Regions from separate parts of the Streptomyces sp. NBC_00273 genome, predicted to be linked through region 2. Evidence: riboswitches for the same ligand, from Rfam matches in the RefSeq annotation. Region 2 holds a riboswitch; each other region holds the start of a gene.
The links. A riboswitch is a leader RNA that binds a small molecule or an ion and turns the genes downstream of it on or off. The one in region 2 is predicted to bind cyclic di-AMP.
Positions count from the first base shown of each region.

Region 1: it holds a riboswitch for cyclic di-AMP, as region 2 does, so the genes downstream of both, OG386_RS13620 (M23 family metallopeptidase) here and OG386_RS09780 (LysM peptidoglycan-binding domain-containing M23 family metallopeptidase) in region 2, are expected to answer to the same signal.
Region 3: it holds a riboswitch for cyclic di-AMP, as region 2 does, so the genes downstream of both, OG386_RS26275 (transglycosylase family protein) here and OG386_RS09780 (LysM peptidoglycan-binding domain-containing M23 family metallopeptidase) in region 2, are expected to answer to the same signal.

Region 1 covers NZ_CP108067.1:3,252,691-3,259,236, forward strand. The annotation lists gene OG386_RS13605 (bifunctional acetate--CoA ligase family protein/GNAT family N-acetyltransferase) at 1-133, opposite strand, end outside; gene OG386_RS13610 (HPr family phosphocarrier protein) at 317-598, shown strand; gene OG386_RS13615 (GntR family transcriptional regulator) at 1,194-1,871, opposite strand; gene OG386_RS13620 (M23 family metallopeptidase) at 2,058-2,861, opposite strand; cyclic di-AMP (ydaO/yuaA leader) riboswitch at 2,874-3,030, opposite strand; gene OG386_RS13625 (M16 family metallopeptidase) at 3,248-4,615, opposite strand; gene OG386_RS13630 (M16 family metallopeptidase) at 4,636-5,988, opposite strand; gene OG386_RS13635 (DNA gyrase/topoisomerase IV subunit A) at 6,254-6,546, shown strand, end outside.
Region 2 covers NZ_CP108067.1:2,310,626-2,317,171, reverse strand. The annotation lists gene OG386_RS09790 (aspartate aminotransferase family protein) at 1-1,409, shown strand, start outside; gene OG386_RS09785 (tyrosine-protein phosphatase) at 1,450-2,241, opposite strand; cyclic di-AMP (ydaO/yuaA leader) riboswitch at 2,557-2,732, shown strand; gene OG386_RS09780 (LysM peptidoglycan-binding domain-containing M23 family metallopeptidase) at 2,735-3,700, shown strand; gene OG386_RS09775 (SGNH/GDSL hydrolase family protein) at 3,864-4,649, shown strand; gene OG386_RS09770 (MBL fold metallo-hydrolase) at 4,759-5,997, shown strand; gene OG386_RS09765 (ATP-binding protein) at 6,380-6,546, shown strand, end outside.
Region 3 covers NZ_CP108067.1:5,940,542-5,947,087, forward strand. The annotation lists gene OG386_RS26265 (cytochrome P450 family protein) at 1-660, shown strand, start outside; gene OG386_RS26270 (transglycosylase family protein) at 751-1,785, shown strand; cyclic di-AMP (ydaO/yuaA leader) riboswitch at 2,062-2,234, shown strand; gene OG386_RS26275 (transglycosylase family protein) at 2,238-2,963, shown strand; gene eno (phosphopyruvate hydratase) at 3,255-4,535, shown strand; gene OG386_RS26285 (FtsB family cell division protein) at 4,635-5,123, shown strand; gene OG386_RS26290 (DUF501 domain-containing protein) at 5,180-5,731, shown strand; gene OG386_RS26295 (Ppx/GppA phosphatase family protein) at 5,728-6,546, shown strand, end outside.

The DNA.
Region 1 (6,546 bases), 940 kb from region 2:
CCTGCTCGTAGAAGCTGACGAGCCGGCCCGCGTCCTCGGTGGTGATGGGCCTGATCCGGGCGGTGCCTCCGTCGCGCAGGACGACATCGGCTTCCCAGTGGGCCGGGTACGAGGGGTCCGACTCGATGGTCATGGGCCTACCTTACGGCCGGATCGGGCCGTGGAGCCCTCGCGCGGCGCCGCGGCAGGACGGGACGAATCAGGGCAAGCTGGGGAAGGCCGAACGGCGGAAAATTCAGGCCGAAGGTAGGTCCGAGCATTCCGGGTGCCGTGAGAGACTGGTCTAGACAACCGTAAGAACCTGAAGGGCATCACCATGGCAGAGCGCCGCGTCAACGTTGGTTGGGCCGAGGGCCTGCACGCTCGTCCCGCCTCGATCTTCGTCCGTGCGACGACCGCTTCCGGCGTCCCGGTGACCATCGCGAAGTCCGGCGGCGACCCCGTCAACGCCGCCTCCATGCTGGCGGTCCTGGGTCTCGGCGCCCAGGGCGGCGAGGAGATCGTCCTCGCCTCCGAGGCCGAGGGTGCGGACGCCGCGCTCGACCGCCTCGCGAAGCTGGTCGCCGAGGGTCTCGAGGAGCTCCCCGAGACCGTCTGACCCTTCGGGTTCGACTTCACGCGCGAAGCCGCGGCCCCGCTCCGGGGGACCGCGGCTTCGTCGTTCACCAGAGCCCGGACCGAGGACCGGAGCCGGGGTCCGACCCGGGGGCGGGCTCGGGCTCGGGGTCCGGGGGCCGGGCTCATGAGCCGGCCGGGCTCCGTCCCGGGACGGTCTCGGAGTCGAGGTCCGGTCTCCGGCTCAGGGCCGGCTTCCGGCCCGGGGGCCGCGTTCGGGAGCCGGGCACCGGCCCGGGGGCCGCGCTCGGGGACCGGGAGGCCGACTCGGGGGCCGCGCTCGGGGCCTGTCCCCAACTCCGGGGGCGCACCCCAGGAGCCGGGCTCCGGGCAGTCCTCCGGCCTCACCCGGCCTCACCCGGGCCCGCCCCGTGCGCTCACCCCGCGGGACCGCGGCCCCGCGGGCAGCGCGAACCCCGAAGAAATACCGCTCGCCGAAAAGGGCCCGCTGATATCCGGCCCGGCGCACGCCTAATTAAGCTCGGCCGGAATTCCGCACGGCGAATTGTTTCGACGCACGGCACATAGGCCGCCGTACAGCGAATTCACGCGACCCCACCCTTTGTATACGGCTGCTGTTAATGCCGGACGCTCGACATGTTTACGGCAGGTTGCGAAGTGCTCACCGCCGGGCGGAGCCGCAGCCGGTGCGCCCCCGCCGCACGGTCCGCGTGGGCCGCGGTCAGCGCCCGCGCCCGTTCGGCGTCGCCGCGCGCCACCGCGTCCACGATCGCCCCGTGCTCCGCCCAGGACTCCACGGGCCGGTCCGGCGCCTCCACCACGTACATCCACGCGATCTTGTGCCGCATCTGCGTGAGCAGCGCGATCAGCCCGGGGCTGCCGGAGGACTGCGCGAGCGTCTCGTGGAACCAACCGCCCAGGGACCGCAGGTCCTCGCCTTGGCCCCGCCTGGCCCGCTCCTGCCCCAGCCTGACCAGCCCGCGCAGCACCTTGAGGTGCGCGTCGGTGCGCCGCCGGGCGGCTCTCGCGGCAGCCAGCGGCTCCAGGAGCATCCGCAGCTCCAACAGGTCCGCGGCCTCCTGCCCGGTCGGCTCCGCCACGCAGGCCCCCGCGTGCCGCCGCGTGGTCACGAACCCCTCGGACTCCAGGGTCCGCAGGGCCTCGCGCACCGGGACGCGCGAGACCCCGTACCGGCGGGCCAGCACCTCCTCGGTCAGCCGGCCGCCCGGCTCGAACACCCCGGAGACGATGTCGTCGCGGATTGCTGTGCATACCGCGTGCGCAGGAATACGCAAGACCGAACCTCCGCCTATTTCCGACTGCCACCCTCATTGCACGCACATGCGCGTGCTGCGACTCTATTGCAACACACGATAATTTCCGAGAGCGGCCAGAAATACGAAACATTTACACAAAGACGCAACACACAAAGACCCCGGCTCGGGGAGCCGGGGTCTTCGGTGAAGCGGTGCGGGGCGGTGTCAGAGGCTGACGCCGTGCGAGCGCAGGTACGCGATCGGGTCGATGTCCGAGCCGTACTGCGCGCCCGTGCGGGCCTCGAAGTGCAGGTGCGGGCCGCTGGAGTTGCCGGTGGAGCCCGACAGGCCGATCTGCTGGCCGGGGGTGACCTGCTGGCCGACGGAGACGTTCAGCGAGCTCATGTGCCCGTACTGGGTGTAGGTGCCGTCGTTGTGCTTGATGACGACGTTGTTGCCGTACGCGCCACCCCAGCCGGCCTCGACGACGGTACCGACGCCCACCGCGTGGACCGAGGTGCCGGAGGCGGCGTGGAAGTCGATGCCCGTGTGGGAGCCGGAGGACCACATGCCGCCGCCCGCGTGGTACTGCGTGCTGACGTACGAGCCGTCCACCGGGGCGACGAAGGTGTTGAGGCGCTTGCGCTCCTCCTCGCGGGCGGCGCGCTCGGCGGCCTCGCGCTCGACCTTCGCCTTGACCTCGGCGAGGCGCTTGGCCTCCGCGGCCCGCTGCTTCGCGTCGGCCTCGGCCTGCGCCTTGACGGCGTCCTGCTCGGCGACGCGGTGCTGGGACTCGGCCTGGTCGGCTATGTCGCCCGCAAGGTCCTCGGCGACGACCACGGCACCCAGGCCGTTGTCCTGGCCGATGGTGCTGCTGTGGTTGTCCGCGGCGAAGGCCGGGGCGGCGAGGGAGCCGACGACGCCCGTAGTGGCGATCGCGGCGATACCGGCGTAACCGGCGGTCTTCTTGCTCAGGCGGCTGGAGCCACGGTGCTTACCGGTACCAGCGGGACGACTGCCAAACGCCATGAAGGGTTTGATCCTTTCCTTCCTTCTCGCCTACCGGGTTAGCTGACGGGTTCGGAGCAGGAAGGTCTCCTACGGACCTCCTCTTGCGAGGGAGTCCGATTCACCCCAGGGACTGTGGGTCCCCGGCTCCCCAGGCTCGCGCCTGACGGGGACTCGGCGATCGCTGTCCGGTGCCGCGGGTGCGGCGAGCACAACTGACGGGCAGCACGGCCGACGCTAGGCGGATCATCAGTCAATCGCCAAACAGACACGGCTTTTTGTTGCGTACGCCACACCACATAAAAGCAACCTCACCACTAAACGGACAAAAGGGGTTCTGGTGACCAAGTCACCAGAACCCCTTGCTGAAACCTTCAGCCGGCCCTCAATGAGCCGTCATCCGCCGGTCAGTTGGAGACGACCGTGACCTCTCCGATCCCAAGGGCCCGCACGGGCTCCTCGATCAGCGCCGCGTCGCCCACCAGCACGGTGACCAGCCGGTCCGCGGGGAAGGCCTGGACGACCGCCGTGGTCGCCTCCACCGTGCCCGTCGCGGCGAGCTGGGCGTACAACTGCGCCTGGTAGTCGTCCGGCAGCTCCTGCTCGACCTGGTCGGCGAGGGTGCCCGCGACCGAGGCCGCCGTCTCGAACTTCAGCGGGGCCACGCCCACCAGGTTCTGCACGGCGACGTCGCGTTCGGCGTCGGTCAGACCGCCCTCCGCGAGGGTGCGCAGCACCTTCCAGAGGTCCTCCAGCGCCGGTCCGGTGTTCGGGGTGTCCACCGAGCCGCTGATGGCGAGCATCGAGGCGCCCTTGCCGTCCGCGGTGGAGCGCAGCACCTGGCCGAAGGCGCGCACGCCGTAGGTGTACCCCTTCTCCTCGCGCAGCACCTTGTCCAGGCGCGAAGTGAGGGTGCCGCCCAGGCAGTACGTGCCCAGCACCTGGGCCGCCCACACCCGGTCGTGACGGTCCGCCCCGATCCGGCCGATCAGCAGCTGCGTCTGGACCGCGCCGGGCCGGTCCACGATGACCACGCGGCCGGTGTCGTCGGCGGTCACCGGCGGCACCGGGAGGGCCGCGGCGGTGTTGCCCGTCCACGTGCCCAGGGTGTCCGCGAGCACGGCGTCCAGGTCGATGCCGGTCAGGTCGCCCACGACCACCGCGGTGGCGGTGGCGGGGCGTACGTGGGCCTCGTAGAAGGCGCGCACGGCGGCGGAGTCGATCCGGGCGACCGTCTCCTCGGTGCCCTGGCGCGGCCGGGACATCCGCAGGGTGGCCGGGAAGAGCTCCTTGGAGAGCTGCTGCGCGGCGCGGCGCTGCGGGTTGGCCAGCTCGTGCGGGATCTCGTCGAGCCGGTTGCGCACCAGCCGGTCGACCTCGGCGTCGGCGAAGGCGGGGGCGCGCAGCGCCTCGGCGAGCAGGCCCAGCGCCTTGGCCAGCCGGGAGGCCGGTACCTCCAGCGAGACCCGCAGGCCCGGGTGGTCGGCGTGCGCGTCCAGGGTGGCGCCACAGCGCTCCAGCTCGGCCGCGAACTCCTCGGCGGAGTGCTTGTCGGTGCCCTCGGAGAAGGCCCGCGCCATGATGGTCGCCACGCCGTCCAGGCCCTCGGGCTCGGCGTCGAGCGGGGCGGCCAGGTTGACCTCGACCGCGACGACCTGCTGGCCCGGCCGGTGGCAGCGCAGCAGGGTCAGCCCGTTGGACAGCTGTCCGCGCTCGGGGGCCGGGAAGGCCCACGGCTGCGGCTCGCCGGCCTGCGGGCGCGGGTGGAAGGTCATCGTGACGGCTGCCGTGTCGCTCACTGCTCCGCCCCCTCGTTCTCGTCGGAGTCGTCGTGCTGGTCGGACTCGTCGGCCGCGAGCGGCTCGTAGACGAGCACCGCGCGGTTGTCCGGGCGCAGTCGGGCCGCGGCCACGGCCTGCACCTCCTCGGCGGTGACGTCGAGGACCCGCTGGACGGCGGTCAGCGCCAGCTGCGGGTCGCCGAACAGCACCGCGAAGCGGCACAGTTCGTCGGCGCGGCCGGCCACCGTGCTCAGCCGGTCCAGCCACTCGCGCTCCAGCTGTGCCTGGGCGCGCTCCATCTCCTCGGCCGTCGGGCCCTCGGCGGCGAACCGCGCGAGCTCCTCGTCCACGGCCGCCTCGATGGCGGGGATCTCGACCCCGCTGGAGGTCTTGACGTCCAGCCAGCCCAGCGAGGGCGCCCCGGCCAGGCGCAGCATGCCGAAGCCGGCCGCGACGGCGCTCTGGTCGCGGCGCACCAGCCGGTTGTGCAGCAGCGAGGACTCGCCGCCCCCCAGGATGGTCAGCGCCACGTCGGCGGCGTCGCACTCGCGGGTGCCGTCGTGCGGCAGCCGGTAGGCGGCCATCAGCGCACGCGCCGGGACCTCCTCGACGATCTCCTCGCGCAGCTGCTCCCCGATGACGTCGGGCAGCGAGCCGTCGCGGGGCGGCTGCTTGCCGTCGTGCGCGGGAATGGTGCCGAAGTACTTCTCGACCCAGGCGAGCGTCTGCTCGGGGTCGATGTCCCCGACGACCGAGAGCACCGCGTTGTTGGGCGCGTAGTACGTGCGGAAGAAGGTGCGCGCGTCCTCCAGGGAGGCGGCGTCCAGGTCGGCCATGGAGCCGATCGGGGTGTGGTGGTACGGGTGGCCCTCGGGGTAGGCCAGGGCGGTCAGCCGCTCGAAGGCCGTGCCGTAGGGAACGTTGTCGTAGCGCTGGCGGCGCTCGTTCTTGACGACGTCGCGCTGGTTCTCCATGGACTCGTCGTCCAGGGCGGCCAGCAGGGACCCCATCCGGTCCGCCTCCAGCCAGAGCGCGAGCTCCAGCTGGTGGGTCGGCATCGTCTCGAAGTAGTTGGTGCGCTCGAAGCTGGTGGTGCCGTTGAGGGAACCGCCGGCGCCCTGGACCAGTTCGAAGTGCCCGTTGCCGGGTACGCTCGCCGACCCCTGGAACATCAGGTGCTCGAAGAGGTGAGCCAGGCCGGTGCGTCCCTTGACTTCGTGGCGCGAGCCGACGTCGTACCAGAGGCAGACCGCGGCGACCGGGGTCAGGTGGTCCTCGGACAGCACCACGCGCAGGCCGTTGGCCAGCCGGTGCTCGGTCGCTGTCAGGCCGCCGGAGCCGGCCTGGGCTGTGGCCGTGTGACCCATGGGCATGTGGTCCCTTCGATCGCGATGCAGAGATTTCTTATCGACCTGCCACTGTATGCAAGCGCGCCGACCGCCGGATAAGTTCCCGGGTCACTCCCCCGCACTCCGTCCGGGGGACCCCCGGGGTCGGAGTCGGCGTTGTCGGTGCGTCGGGCCACAATGGTCCGCGTCGTACCCTCGCCGGACACCACAAGACCGTCCAACCCAGCCAGACACCCCGCCCGACACCCAGCACACCCCATTTTGGTTAAGGAGCCGCGCAGCGATGGCCCGCCGCAGCACGAAGACCCCGCCGCCGGAGGATTTCGAGGAGAAGATCCTCGACATCGACGTCGTCGACGAAATGCAGGGCTCCTTCCTCGAGTACGCGTACTCGGTGATCTACTCCCGCGCCCTGCCCGACGCCCGGGACGGCATGAAGCCGGTGCACCGGCGCATCGTCTACCAGATGAACGAGATGGGCCTGCGCCCCGACCGCGGCTACGTGAAGTGCGCCCGTGTCGTCGGCGAGGTCATGGGCAAGCTCCATCCGCACGGTGACGCGTCGATCTACGACGC
Region 2 (6,546 bases):
GGCCGGGGGCGGAAGGGGGCGGCCGGGGCCCGGGTTTCGACCTCGGCGCCCTGCTGGCCGAGCGCGGCGCGGAGCGGTACGAGCTGCACGCCCGGCACCTCAACCACCAGTTGCCCCGCATGCTGCACACCATCGGCTTCGACAAGGTCTACGAGCGGGCCGAGGGTGCCCACTTCTGGGACGCGGAGGGCAACGACTACCTGGACATGCTGGCCGGGTTCGGAGTGATGGGCCTGGGCCGGCACCACCCGGTCGTCCGCCGGGCCCTGCACGACGTCCTGGACGCCCAGCTCGCCGACCTGACCCGGTTCGACTGCCAGCCGCTGCCCGGTCTGCTGGCCGAGAAACTGCTCTCGTACAGCCCGCACCTGGACCGGGCCTTCTTCGGCAACAGCGGCACCGAGGCGGTGGAGACGGCCCTGAAATTCGCCCGGTACGCCACCGGGCGCCCCAGGATCCTCTACTGCGACCACGCCTTCCACGGGCTGACCACGGGCTCCCTCTCGGTGAACGGGGAAGACGGGTTCCGCGACGGCTTCGCACCGCTGCTCCCCGACACGAGGATCGCGCTCGGGGACCTCGCGGCACTTGAGCGCGAGCTGAAGCGCGGGGACGTGGCCGCCTTCGTCGTCGAGCCGATCCAGGGCAAGGGGGTCCTGGCCGCCCCGCCGGGATTCCTGCTCGCCGCGCAGGAGATGCTGCACCGGCGGGGGGCGCTGCTGATCGCGGACGAGGTGCAGACCGGCCTCGGACGCACCGGGGACTTCTACGCGTACCAGCACGAACCGGGCGTGGAACCTGACCTGGTGTGCGTGGCGAAGGCGCTCTCGGGCGGATACGTCCCGGTCGGCGCGACCCTGGGCAAGGACTGGATCTTCAAGAAGGTCTACTCGTCCATGGACCGGGTGCTCGTGCACTCCGCGAGCTTCGGTTCCAACGCCCAGGCCATGGCGGCGGGCCTCGCGGTCCTGTCCGTCATGGAGGACGAGGAGGTCGTGGCGAACGCCCGGGCCACGGGCGACCTGCTGCGCGGGCGGCTCGCCGCGCTGGTGGACGAGTACGAGCTGCTGCACGAGGTGCGCGGGCGCGGGCTGATGATCGGCATCGAGTTCGGCCGGCCGTCCTCGCTGGGCCTGCGCAGCCGGTGGACCATGCTGCAGGCGGCCCGCAAGGGGCTCTTCGCGCAGATGGTCGTGGTGCCGCTGCTGCAGAAGCACCGGATCCTCACCCAGGTCTCCGGGGACCACTTGGAGGTGATCAAGCTGATCCCGCCGCTGATCGTGGACGAGGCGGACGTGGACCGGTTCGTCGGGGCCTTCCGCGAGGTCATGGACGAGGCGCACGGCGGGTCGGGGCTGATCTGGGACTTCGGCAGGACGCTGGTGAAGCAGGCCGTCGCGGCGCGCTGACGGCCCGCCCACCCCGTGGGGGACGCCGGTCCCCGCCGCGTCAGACCAGGAGCCGGTCGCGCAGTCGGTCGAGGGTCTCGGGCGTCAGCCCGAGGCCCTCCGCCAGATAGCGCTCCACCCCGCCCCAGAGCTCGTCGATGGTGTCGAAGGCGGCCACCAGGTACTCGGCGCGGGCGTCGAAGAGCGGCGCGAGCAGCTCCATCACCTCGGGGGAGCGGGCGGCCGCCGACTCGTCGGTGCGGCGCACGCGGTAGCGGCGGTGCGGGGCGTTCGATTCCAGGTAGTCCGCCACGATCGCCTCCCGCTCGACGCCCAGCGCGAGCAGGGTGACGGCGATCGACAGGCCGGCCCGGTCCTTGCCGGCCGCGCAGTGCATCAGCGCGGGGACGCTGTCCTCGGCGAGGGCGTGCACGACCCGGCCGTGCTCGGCGGTGCGCTGCCGGATGATCCCGCGGTACGAGTTCGACATCCGGGCGGCCGCCTTGCCGTCGCCCAGGATCTCGCGCAGCTGCGCGAGGTCGCCGTCGCGGACCAGCCGCCAGAACTCCCGTCCGTCGGCCGGGTCCGAGAGCGGGATGTTGACGTTCCGGACACCGGGCAGCTCGACGTCCGGCCCCTCCAGGGCGTGGTCGGCGACGTTGCGGAAGTCGAAGATGGTGTGGAGACCGAGCGAGGCGAGGAACTCTGCATCGCTTTCGGTGGCATGTGCGAGATGTCCGCTTCGGAACAGTCGTCCCGTCCTGACCGTTCGTCCGTCAGAAGTCGGCAATCCGCCCACATCGCGGAAATTGCGCACTCCGGACAGCTCCGGCTCCTGTATCTGCTGGGTCAAAGCAACTCCTCCGCCACGTCCTGGGCCCTCTGTCCGAATTACACTACTTGGCGCCAACTTGCCATATCCGGAGGCGAGATCGGGCACGTCCCCGTGAGCCAGATCATACGGTGACCGTGAGTGCCTGATCGCTAAGGGCGAATGGCCCCGCCGGGGCGGTTGTTGGCGGTGGGGAATGGACACAGGGTGACGGTAATTCCGGCGGTCCCTCATGCCTGTTATTCCGTCAGGGAATTCACGGCTTGTTCCCCGTGGTCGCAAGGGATTACCTTCGCGATCGATCCGGGTGGACCGCCAAATCCTGCCGCCTCCCGGAAACCGCATCCGACCTATTCGCGCGGCAGGAGCGGGGGAACCAGGTAAGCCGCCGACCCGGAGATCCATTCGCCGGGACGGCTCGGGGTGAAGGCGTGCATGTCCCGTACATGTATGGCCGGACATCTCCAGTCCGAACCCGACAGCTCACCTCGCAGGCGCCGGAGAGGAATTCGTCATGCCTGCAAAGGGTAAGCACCGCCGCCCCAAGTCCCTTTCCCTTTCCCGCGGTTTCGCCGTCGCCGGAACCGGTGGCGCGGCCCTCGCGCTGCCGCTGATCGGTGCCGCCGGCGCCCACGCGGCCGGCGCCCCGGCCGCCGCCCCCGCGGTGACCCCCGCGGTGGCGCCGCAGGCCCCCGTCGCCCTGCGGGCGGCCCCCGTCGCCGCCGTGCAGGCCGCGCCGACCGTCTACACCGTCGTGCCGGGCGACTACCTCTCCAAGATCGCTGTCGAGCGCCACCTGTCCGGCGGCTGGGAGCAGCTGTACGCCGACAACCGCGAGGCCGTCGGGAGCAACCCGTCGCTGATCCACCCGGGCCTGAAGCTCACCCTCGGCGGTCCCGGCGAGGCGGCTCCCGCCGAGGCCGAGGCCGCCCCGGCCCCCGAAGCCGAAGCGGAGCCGGTCGCGCCGGTCGCGCCGAAGCCGGCCCGCAAGCAGGCCGAGCAGGCCGCCCCGGCGCAGCCGGAAGCCGCCGCCGAGCCCCAGGCCGAGGCCCCCGCCGCCGCGCCGCAGTCGGCCGCCGGCTTCGTGGCCCCGGTCAGCGGCGGCATCTCCACCCAGTACAAGGTCGCGGGCGCCATGTGGTCCTCCGGCTACCACACCGGCGTCGACTTCATCGCGGCCATGGGCACCACCGTCAAGGCCGTCGGAGCGGGCACCGTGGTCTCCGCCGGCTGGAGCGGCTCGTACGGCAACGAGATCGTCATCCGGCACGCGGACGGCAAGTACTCCCAGTACGCCCACCTGTCCCAGCTCTCCGTCTCCTCCGGCCAGAGCGTCACCGCGGGGCAGGCCATCGGCCTCTCCGGCTCCACGGGCAACTCCACCGGCCCGCACCTCCACTTCGAGATCCGCACGACCCCGTCCTACGGCTCGGACATGGACCCGATCGCCTACCTCCGCTCCAAGGGCGCGAGCCTCTGACGGCACCCGCCGCAGGAGCACCGACACGCGTGGGGCCGGGACCCGAGGGGGGTCCCGGCCCCACGTGTACTTATTCCTTATCTCCCGCGTGGTATAGATCACGGCCCGTCAACCCCTCGTTACGTTGGCGTAGGTTGGTTACGGGAGTGAAGGATGGGTTCTCGTGGCAGCGACGACGACGAAACTCAAGACCATCGGCTCGTACGCGGCGATCGGGGACAGCTTCACCGAGGGCGTGGGGGACCCGGGACCCGGGGATTCTTTTCTCGGCTGGGCGGACCGGCTCGCCGTGCTCCTGGCCGATCAGCGCGAAGAACACGACTTCCGGTATGCGAATCTGGCGGTGCGGGGGAAGCTCCTCGACCAGATCGTGGCCGACCAGCTCCCGAGGGCCAAGGCCCTCGCACCTGACCTGGTGACCTTCTGTGCGGGCGGCAACGACATCATCCGGCCCGGCACCGACCCGGACGACGTGGCGGAGCGGTTCGAGGCGGCGGTGGCCGACCTCACCGGGGCCGTGGGGCAGGTCATGATCACCACGGGCTTCGACACCCGGGGCGTACCGGTGCTCAAGCACCTGCGCGGCAAGGTGGCGACGTACAGCGCGCACGTCCGCGCCATCGCCGACCGCTACGACTGCCCGGTGCTCGACCTCTGGTCGCTGAAGTCCGTACAGGACCGGCGGGCCTGGGACACGGACCGGCTGCACCTCTCGCCCGAGGGACACACGCGGGTCGCGCTGCGCGCCGCGCAGGTGCTCGGGCTGGACGTGCCGGCCGACCCCGACCAGCCGTGGCCCCCGCAGCGGCCGCGCGGCTCGGTGGACGTGACCCGGGACAACATCCAGTGGGCGCGCGAGCACCTCGCGCCGTGGATCGGCCGACGGCTGCGCGGGGAGTCCTCCGGGGACCACGTGGAGGCGAAGCGGCCGGACCTGCTGCCGCTCTAGGCCTTGTCCGCAGGGCGCGGGAGCCGGAAGCGGAATCCTTCGGGGCCGGTGTGCGTTGGGATGGTCGTAGAACGACGACCATCCTGACCCCATCCTCCCTGGAGGCGCTTTGACCGGCTCCCGTCCCTTGCGTCCGCGGCTGCGTGCCCTGCGGCCCGAAGCCTTCGGTGCGGACCCGTCCGGTGCCCGGCTGGAGCGGATCCGCCGCTCGCCGAACTTCGCCGACGGCGTCTTCCAGAATCCGGTCGGGGCCCGGAACAGGCCTTCGGGGTCGATGGCGGAGTTCGCGAAGATCTACTTCCACCGGGAGCAGCGGGTGCGGCGCAGCCCCGCCGCACCGATCCCGGTCCACCCGACGACCCTCGCGGACCTGGCGAAGCCGCCCGCGAGCGGCCTGCGGCTGACCTGGATGGGGCACTCCAGCGTGCTCGCGGAGATCGACGGGCGCCGGGTGCTGTTCGATCCGGTGTGGGGCGAGCGGTGCTCCCCCTTCCCCTTCGCCGGCCCCAAGCGACTGCACCCGGTACCGGTCCCGCTGGCCTCGCTGGGCACGGTCGACGTCGTGGTCATCTCGCACGACCACTACGACCACCTCGACCTGCCGACGATCAAGGCGCTGGCCGGGACGGACACGGTCTTCGCCGTCCCGCTGGGCGTCGGCGCGCACCTGGAGCGCTGGGGCGTACCGGCCGACCGGCTGCGCGAGCTGGACTGGAACGAGAGCACCGAGATCGCCGGTCTCTCGCTCACGGCCACCCCCGCCCGGCACTTCTGCGGCCGCGGCCTGCGCAACCAGCAGCACACCCTGTGGGCGTCCTGGGTCGTCGCCGGCGACGAGCACCGGATCTACCACAGCGGGGACACCGGCTACTTCCCGGGCTTCGAGGAGATCGGTGCCGAGCACGGGCCCTTCGACGCCACCATGATCCAGATCGGCGCCTACTCGGAGTACTGGCCCGACATCCACATGACGCCGGAGGAGGGCATGCGCGCCCACCTCGACCTACAGGGCGGCACCCCCCGCGGGACGATGCTGCCGATCCACTGGGGCACCTTCAACCTGGCCCTGCACCCGTGGGACGAGCCGGGCGAGGGCACGCTGACCGCATCGGAGAACGCGGGCGCCGCCATCGCGCTCCCGATCCCGGGACAGCCCTTCGAGCCCGGCTCGGCGGATGCGCCCACCGCACCGTGGTGGAGACCGTTCGTCGGTGGAAGAGCGGCGGGCGGTTCCCTCGACGGCCCGGCGTCCGTGCCGCCGCTCGGGGCGGGCGCGGCGGCGACGGCTGCCCGGGTGGCGTCCGTGGCCGCCGACGGTCAGGAGAAGTCGGAGTCCGTCGGCTCGTAACGCACTGCATCGGGGCGGGAACCGGCCGTCCCGGCCCGACCGGGCGGCGGCAGCCCATGGAAGGACCCCCACGGGACGTAACCCATGGGGGTCCTCCGGGTTCAGAGCCCGCGGCGCTCCTCGGCTCCCGCCGGATGCCCTGATCCACCCGCCGCCGGCCGGTGCGCCCGTGCGCGAGAGGCGCCGCCGGAGCGGTCCCAGGGGTCCGAACGGCGCATTCGGGCTGCTGTACGAGCGCTCCACCGGGAGCGGGAAGCACCCCCTCGAAGTTCGCCAACTGGCGTTCCGGGGTGCTGCGATGGGGTCTAGCGTGGGTATTCGGTGATCAACACCGGGCCCCGGGATCGCTGGGGGCCGGGCCCCACGTACCGAGGACGCCCAGATGTCCGGACTCCGCGCCGCCCGCCATGCCCCGTCGAGACACGTCGTCTCCGGTCCCGCCCGGCAGATACGCCCCCAGCTGGTGCGCGCCGCCCTGCTGCCCACGCTCGCCGCCGGGCTCAGCGGCGCCGCCGCGGTCATCTTCACCCTCCAGCTCGGCGGGGGAGC
Region 3 (6,546 bases), 3.6 Mb from region 2:
CTCATCCACCGCAAAAGGGATGATCTGGGCGACGACCTGATCTCCGACCTGATCCGGGCGAGCGATCACGGTGACCACCTGACGGAGGGCGAGGCCACCGCCATGGCCTTCATCCTGCTTTTCGCCGGTTTCGAGACCACCGTGAACCTCATCGGCAACGGGGTCCACTCCCTCTTCATGAACCCCGGACAGCGCGAGCGCCTCCAGCGCTCCCTCGCCGCGGGGGAGAGCGAACTGCTGGCCACCGGGGTCGAGGAACTGCTGCGCTACGACGGTCCGGTGGAGCTGGCGACCTGGCGGTTCGCCACCGAGCCGCTGACCCTGGGCGGCATGCGGATCGAGGCCGGCGACCCGGTCCTGGTCGTCCTCGCGGCCGCCGACCGGGATCCGGAGCGCTTCGCGGACCCGGACACCCTCGACCTCTCCCGGACCGACAACCAGCACCTCGGATACGGGCACGGCATCCACTACTGCCTGGGTGCGCCGCTCGCCCGGCTCGAAGGACAGACCGCCCTCGCGACTTTGCTGACGCGTCTGCCCGATCTGGAACTAGCCGTTCCATCCCAAGACCTGCGCTGGCGCGGGGGGTTGATCATGCGGGGGCTGCGTACTCTTCCCGTTCGATTCGCGGCTCAAAACACTTGCGCGAAAGCTGATTAAAAGTCAGGTTCAGTCTTGACTTGTGACAATCGTTCGAAGGCCGCTAGGTTCTGCCGTTACCCCGCTGTTATATGCGAAAGGTGATCCCTCATGCTCTCCGGGAACGGCCGTCACAGACGCCCCCGCCAGGTCCCCGCGCTGGTCGTCACAGCCGGAGTCACTGGCTCTGCGCTGGCCATGCCGCTGTTGGCCGCCACCAGCGCCACCGCCGCCGACACGTCGACGTGGGACAAGGTCGCCGAGTGCGAGAGCGGTGGCTCGTGGAGCGCGAACTTCGGTAGCGGCGCCTACGGCGGACTCCAGTTCACCCAGGAGGAGTGGCAGAGCGCCGGCGGGCTCGACTTCGCCGAGCGCCCCGACCTGGCGAGCCGTTCCCAGCAGATAGCCGTCGCCGAGCGGGTGCTGGGCTCGACGGGACCGCAGGCCTGGCCGCTGTGCGCGGCCTCGGCCGGTCTGGTCAAGGAGAGCCCCGCTGCGCAGGTGGACCCCGGTCTGCCCGGCAGCAAGAGCCCGGTCGCCCCCGCGCCGTCCCGCCCGGACGACGCCGTTCCGTCCACCGGCGGCGGCAAGCCGTCCACGGACTACGGTTCGCCGACCCCGGCCCCGGCTCCGAGCCCGTCCAGCACCCCGTTCCTGATTCCCGACGCGCCGTCCGTCGGACTGCCCGTCATGCCCGCGCCGGACGTCCCGACGACGCCTCCGGTCGACCCGACGGCTCCGGTCCAGCCGGGCGGTCCGACCGGCACGCCGACCCCGGTCGACCCGACGGCGCCGACGCTGCCGGTGGACCCGACCGCGCCCACCACCTCGCCCACCACGCCGGGACTGCCCCCGGTCGACCCGACGGCCCCCGCGAACCCGGAGGTCCCGCAGACCACCTCCACCACTCCTGTCGAGGGCAATGGCAAGCACCGCGGTGCGCCGGAGACCGCGCCGGCGGTCCCGTCTGGCGCCGCGTCGGACCCCACCTACACGGTCCAGGCGGGCGACAGCCTGGCGACCATCGCGGTTGCCAAGGGCGTAAAGGGGGGCTGGAACGGTCTCTACCAGGCCAATGAGCAAGTCATCGGCGAGGACGCCGACCTCATCAAGCCCGGCCAGAACCTGGATCTAACCCCGCATTAAGGACAGTTCAGTTATCCGGAAAGAGTTGAATGTCGGATTTCTGTAAGTGAGACATGTGTCTCTTCCGGTCAACTGGCGTGTCCCGCCTCGGGGCTTCCGCAAACCCCGCCCTCACCTGCGCAAATGCCCCTGCGGGGAGTGCAAGTAGGGCCCGTTTCTCCCCGATGTTCCTCGTTGAACATCGGGGAGGGACCTGTCTACCTTCTGAATCGCTCGCCACCGCGAGCTCCTTCGACCGCATCGCCGAATCCTGCCGGCGGACGGGGGGAACAGTCGTCGCGTCAAGCGCCGAAGGCAGGAGCGGGGGAACCAAGGTAGGTGCCGGGAGCGGCCGTTGAGAGACGGTCACGCCACCGGCTTGGGGTTAAGACGTGCGCTAGGTCGCACGACCGGGCAACTCACTCGCCCGAACCCGACAGCTCACCTCGTAGGCGTCGGTGAGGAGAAACTCCATGCTGCTTTCCGGCAAGGGCAAGCACCGTCGCGGTACTGCAATCGAGCGGTCTGTCCGGATCGTCACGCTCGCCGGTGTTGCCGGTGTGGCCGTGGCCGCCCCCCTGATGGCCGCGGGCACCGCCAGCGCCGCCACCACGTCCGAGTGGGACAAGGTCGCGCAGTGCGAGTCCGGTGGCAACTGGTCCATCAACACGGGCAACGGCTACTACGGCGGTCTGCAGTTCTCGCCCTCCACGTGGGCCGGGTTCGGTGGCAAGTCGTACGCCGCGCAGGCCAACCAGGCCTCCAAGTCGCAGCAGATAGCCATCGCCGAGAAGGTCCTCAAGAGCCAGGGCAAGGGCGCCTGGCCGTCCTGCGGCAAGGGCCTGACGAACTCCGCCTACACCGGTGGCGGCTCCGAGACCCCGGCGTCGAAGCCGCAGTCCAAGCCGCAGTCGAAGCCGCAGCCGAAGGTCGAGACCAAGAAGGCCGAGACCAAGGCCGCGCCGAAGCAGGAGACCAAGCGCCCCGAGGCTCCGACCACCCGCTCCGAGCGCACCGAGGCTCCGGTCGCGCCGAAGACCGGCAACGGCTCGTACGAGGTCAAGACGGGCGACACCCTGGGCACCATCGCCGAGGCCAACGGCGTCAAGGGCGGCTGGCAGCAGCTCTTCGAGCTGAACAAGGACATCGTCTCGGACGCCGACCTGATCTTCCCGGGACAGAAGCTGAAGCTCAGCTGAACACTGCGGCAAAGCCACGGGAACATGTACGGGGCGTCAGCTGACCCCGTGCATGATTTCCACCGCCCGGCGCGTGCCCCACGCGCCGGGCGGTGCTGCGTGCGGCCCTTGAACGCCGATGATCAAGCGACCTATGTCCCGGAAGGGGGGTATTCGGTCGCTTTTTCGTCCCAGGGTCCGGGCGGTCGGGCGGCCCAGTGCCCGGAGCCGGTTAGGCTCTAGGCGGCAAGGCCATCCCACGGCCTGACACGCCACCGCACACTCAGCGTCACATCCCAGAAGGAGATGCTCGTGCCGTCCATCGACGTCGTCGTAGCCCGGGAAATCCTGGACTCCCGAGGCAACCCCACGGTCGAGGTCGAGGTGGGCCTCGACGATGGCAGCACCGGCCGTGCTGCAGTTCCGTCCGGCGCCTCCACCGGTGCATTCGAGGCCATCGAGCTCCGTGACGGTGACCCCAACCGTTACTTCGGCAAGGGTGTCGAGAAGGCCGTCCTCGCCGTCATCGAGCAGATCGGCCCGGAGCTCGTCGGCTACGACGCCACCGAGCAGCGCCTGATCGACCAGGCCATGTTCGACCTGGACGCCACCGACAACAAGGGCTCGCTCGGCGCCAACGCCATCCTCGGCGTGTCCCTGGCCGTCGCGCACGCCGCGTCGGAGGCCTCGGACCTTCCGCTCTTCCGCTACCTCGGCGGTCCGAACGCGCACCTGCTGCCCGTTCCGATGATGAACATCCTCAACGGTGGGTCGCACGCCGACTCCAACGTGGACATCCAGGAGTTCATGATCGCCCCCATCGGCGCGGAGTCCTTCTCCGAGGCGCTGCGTTGGGGTGCCGAGGTCTACCACACCCTCAAGAAGGTCCTGCACACCAAGGGCCTCTCCACCGGCCTGGGCGACGAGGGCGGCTTCGCCCCGAACCTGGAGTCCAACCGCGCCGCGCTCGACCTCATCATCGAGGCCATCAAGCAGGCCGGCTACGCCCCGGGCAAGGACATCGCGCTCGCGCTCGACGTCGCCGCGTCCGAGTTCTACAAGGACGGCCAGTACGAGTTCGAGGGCAAGTCCCGCTCGGCCGCCGAGATGACCGACTACTACGCCGAGCTCGTCGAGGCGTACCCGCTGGTCTCCATCGAGGACCCGCTGTTCGAGGACGACTGGGACGGCTGGAAGACCATCACCGACCGCCTCGGCGCCAAGGTCCAGATCGTCGGTGACGACCTGTTCGTCACGAACCCGGAGCGTCTGGCCCGCGGTATCGAGGAGGGCTCCGCGAACGCCCTGCTCGTGAAGGTGAACCAGATCGGTTCGCTGACCGAGACCCTGGACGCCGTCGAGATGGCCCAGCGCAACGGCTTCAAGTGCATGATGTCCCACCGCTCCGGTGAGACCGAGGACGTCACCATCGCCGACCTCGCCGTCGCCGTGAACTGCGGTCAGATCAAGACCGGCGCCCCGGCCCGTTCGGACCGCGTCGCCAAGTACAACCAGCTGCTGCGCATCGAGGAGATCCTCGACGACGCCGCGGTGTACGCGGGCCGCAGCGCCTTCCCGCGCTTCAAGGGCTAATCACCCCCCTGAGGGGCTGGCCTCCGTACGTCCCCGCACTCGGTCCCGTACCGTGTGCGGGGACGTATTGCGTAGTGCGTACCTAGGGGAGGCGGACCAATGGCCGGGAACCGGGATCGGTTCTCCACCTTCTCCACCGCGACGAGGCTCAAGCAGCTCGGCGAGCGGACCGCCGCCCACGTCTACCGGTCGCAGTCGCGGCGTCAGGTCCGCCGCAGCCGGCTCACCGGCCGCGCCGCGCTCCTGGTGCTCGTCCTCTGTACGCTGGTCGTCGCCCTCGCGTATCCGATGCGCCAGTACGTCTCCCAGCGCTCGGAGATCGCGAAGCAGCAGCGGGCCGCCGCGGCCGCGCGGGACCGCCTGGAGCGGCTCCGCGACGAGAAGGCCCGCTGGCAGGACGACGCCTTCGCGGAGCAGCAGGCGCGCAAGCACCTGCACTTCCTGCGCCCGGGGGAGATCGGCTACATCATGAGCGACCCCGGGGCCCAGTCCCCACAGCCGCACCGGACCGGTCACGCCGGCTCCGACCGCCCCTGGTACTCCAACGTCTGGGACGGCGTCGACAAGGCCGACCGCCCCGGCGAGTGATCCGTACCGCCGTACCGCAGCACCCATCCACGAGAACGAAGAGACTTCCTCCAGGCATGCAGACGCCCCCGCCCCAGACCGACCGGACCGAGCCGACCGACGCGGACATCGAGGCGTTCGAGCAGCAGCTCGGCCGCCCGCCGCGCGGGCTGCGCGCCATCGCGCACCGCTGCCCCTGCGGGCAGCCGGACGTGGTGGAGACCGCCCCGCGGCTCCCCGACGGCACCCCCTTCCCGACGCTGTACTACCTGACGTGCCCGCGCGCGGCCTCCGCGATCGGCACGCTGGAGGCCAACGGCGTGATGAAGGAGATGCAGGCCCGGCTCGCCGAGGACAAGGAACTGGCCGCCGCCTACCAGGCCGCCCACGAGGACTACATCCAGCGGCGCGACGCCATCGAGGTGCTCCAGGGCTTCCCGAGCGCCGGCGGCATGCCGGACCGGGTGAAGTGCCTGCACGTGCTGGTCGGCCACTCCCTGGCCGCCGGCCCCGGAGTGAACCCGTTCGGCGACGAGGCCCTCGCCATGCTGCCGGAGTGGTGGGCCAAGGGTGCCTGCGTCGTCCCGTGCGGGGAGAAGAAGACGGACGACGAGGAGCCGCGCGCGTGACCCGGGTCGCCGCCGTCGACTGCGGTACGAACTCCATCCGGCTGCTCGTGGCGGACTGCGACCCGGCCACCGGCGAGCTCGTCGAGCTGGACCGCCGGATGACCATCGTCCGGCTCGGCCAGGGCGTGGACCGGACCGGGCGCCTGGCCCCGGAGGCGCTGGAGCGCACCTTCGCCGCCTGCCGCGAGTACGCGGGAGTGATCAAGGAGTTCGGCGCGGAGCGGGTGCGCTTCGTGGCGACCTCCGCCTCCCGGGACGCCGAGAACCGCGCGGACTTCGTCCGGGGCGTCCTGGACATCCTGGGGGTTGAGCCCGAGGTGATCTCCGGTGACCAGGAGGCGGAGTTCTCCTTCACCGGCGCGACCAAGGAGCTGACGGCCCACGAGCACCTGGAGCGGCCGTTCCTGGTGGTGGACATCGGCGGCGGCTCGACCGAGTTCGTGGTCGGCGAGGAGCACGTACGGGCCGCGCGGTCCGTGGACATCGGCTGCGTCCGGATGACCGAGCGGCACCTGGTGGTGGACGGGGTCGTCACCGACCCGCCGACCGCCGAGCAGGTCGCCGCGATCCGGGCCGACATCGAGGCGGCGCTGGACCTGGCCGCCGAGAGCGTCCCGCTGGCCGAGGCGCGCACGCTGGTGGGCCTGGCCGGCTCGGTGACCACGGTCGCCGGGATCGCGCTGGGGCTGGCGGAGTACCGATCGTCCGCGATCCACCACTCCCGGATCTCCTACGAGCAGGTGCGCGAGATCAGCGAGCGGATGCTGACGGCGACGCACGCCGAGCGCGCGGCGATCCCCGTCATGCACCCGGGT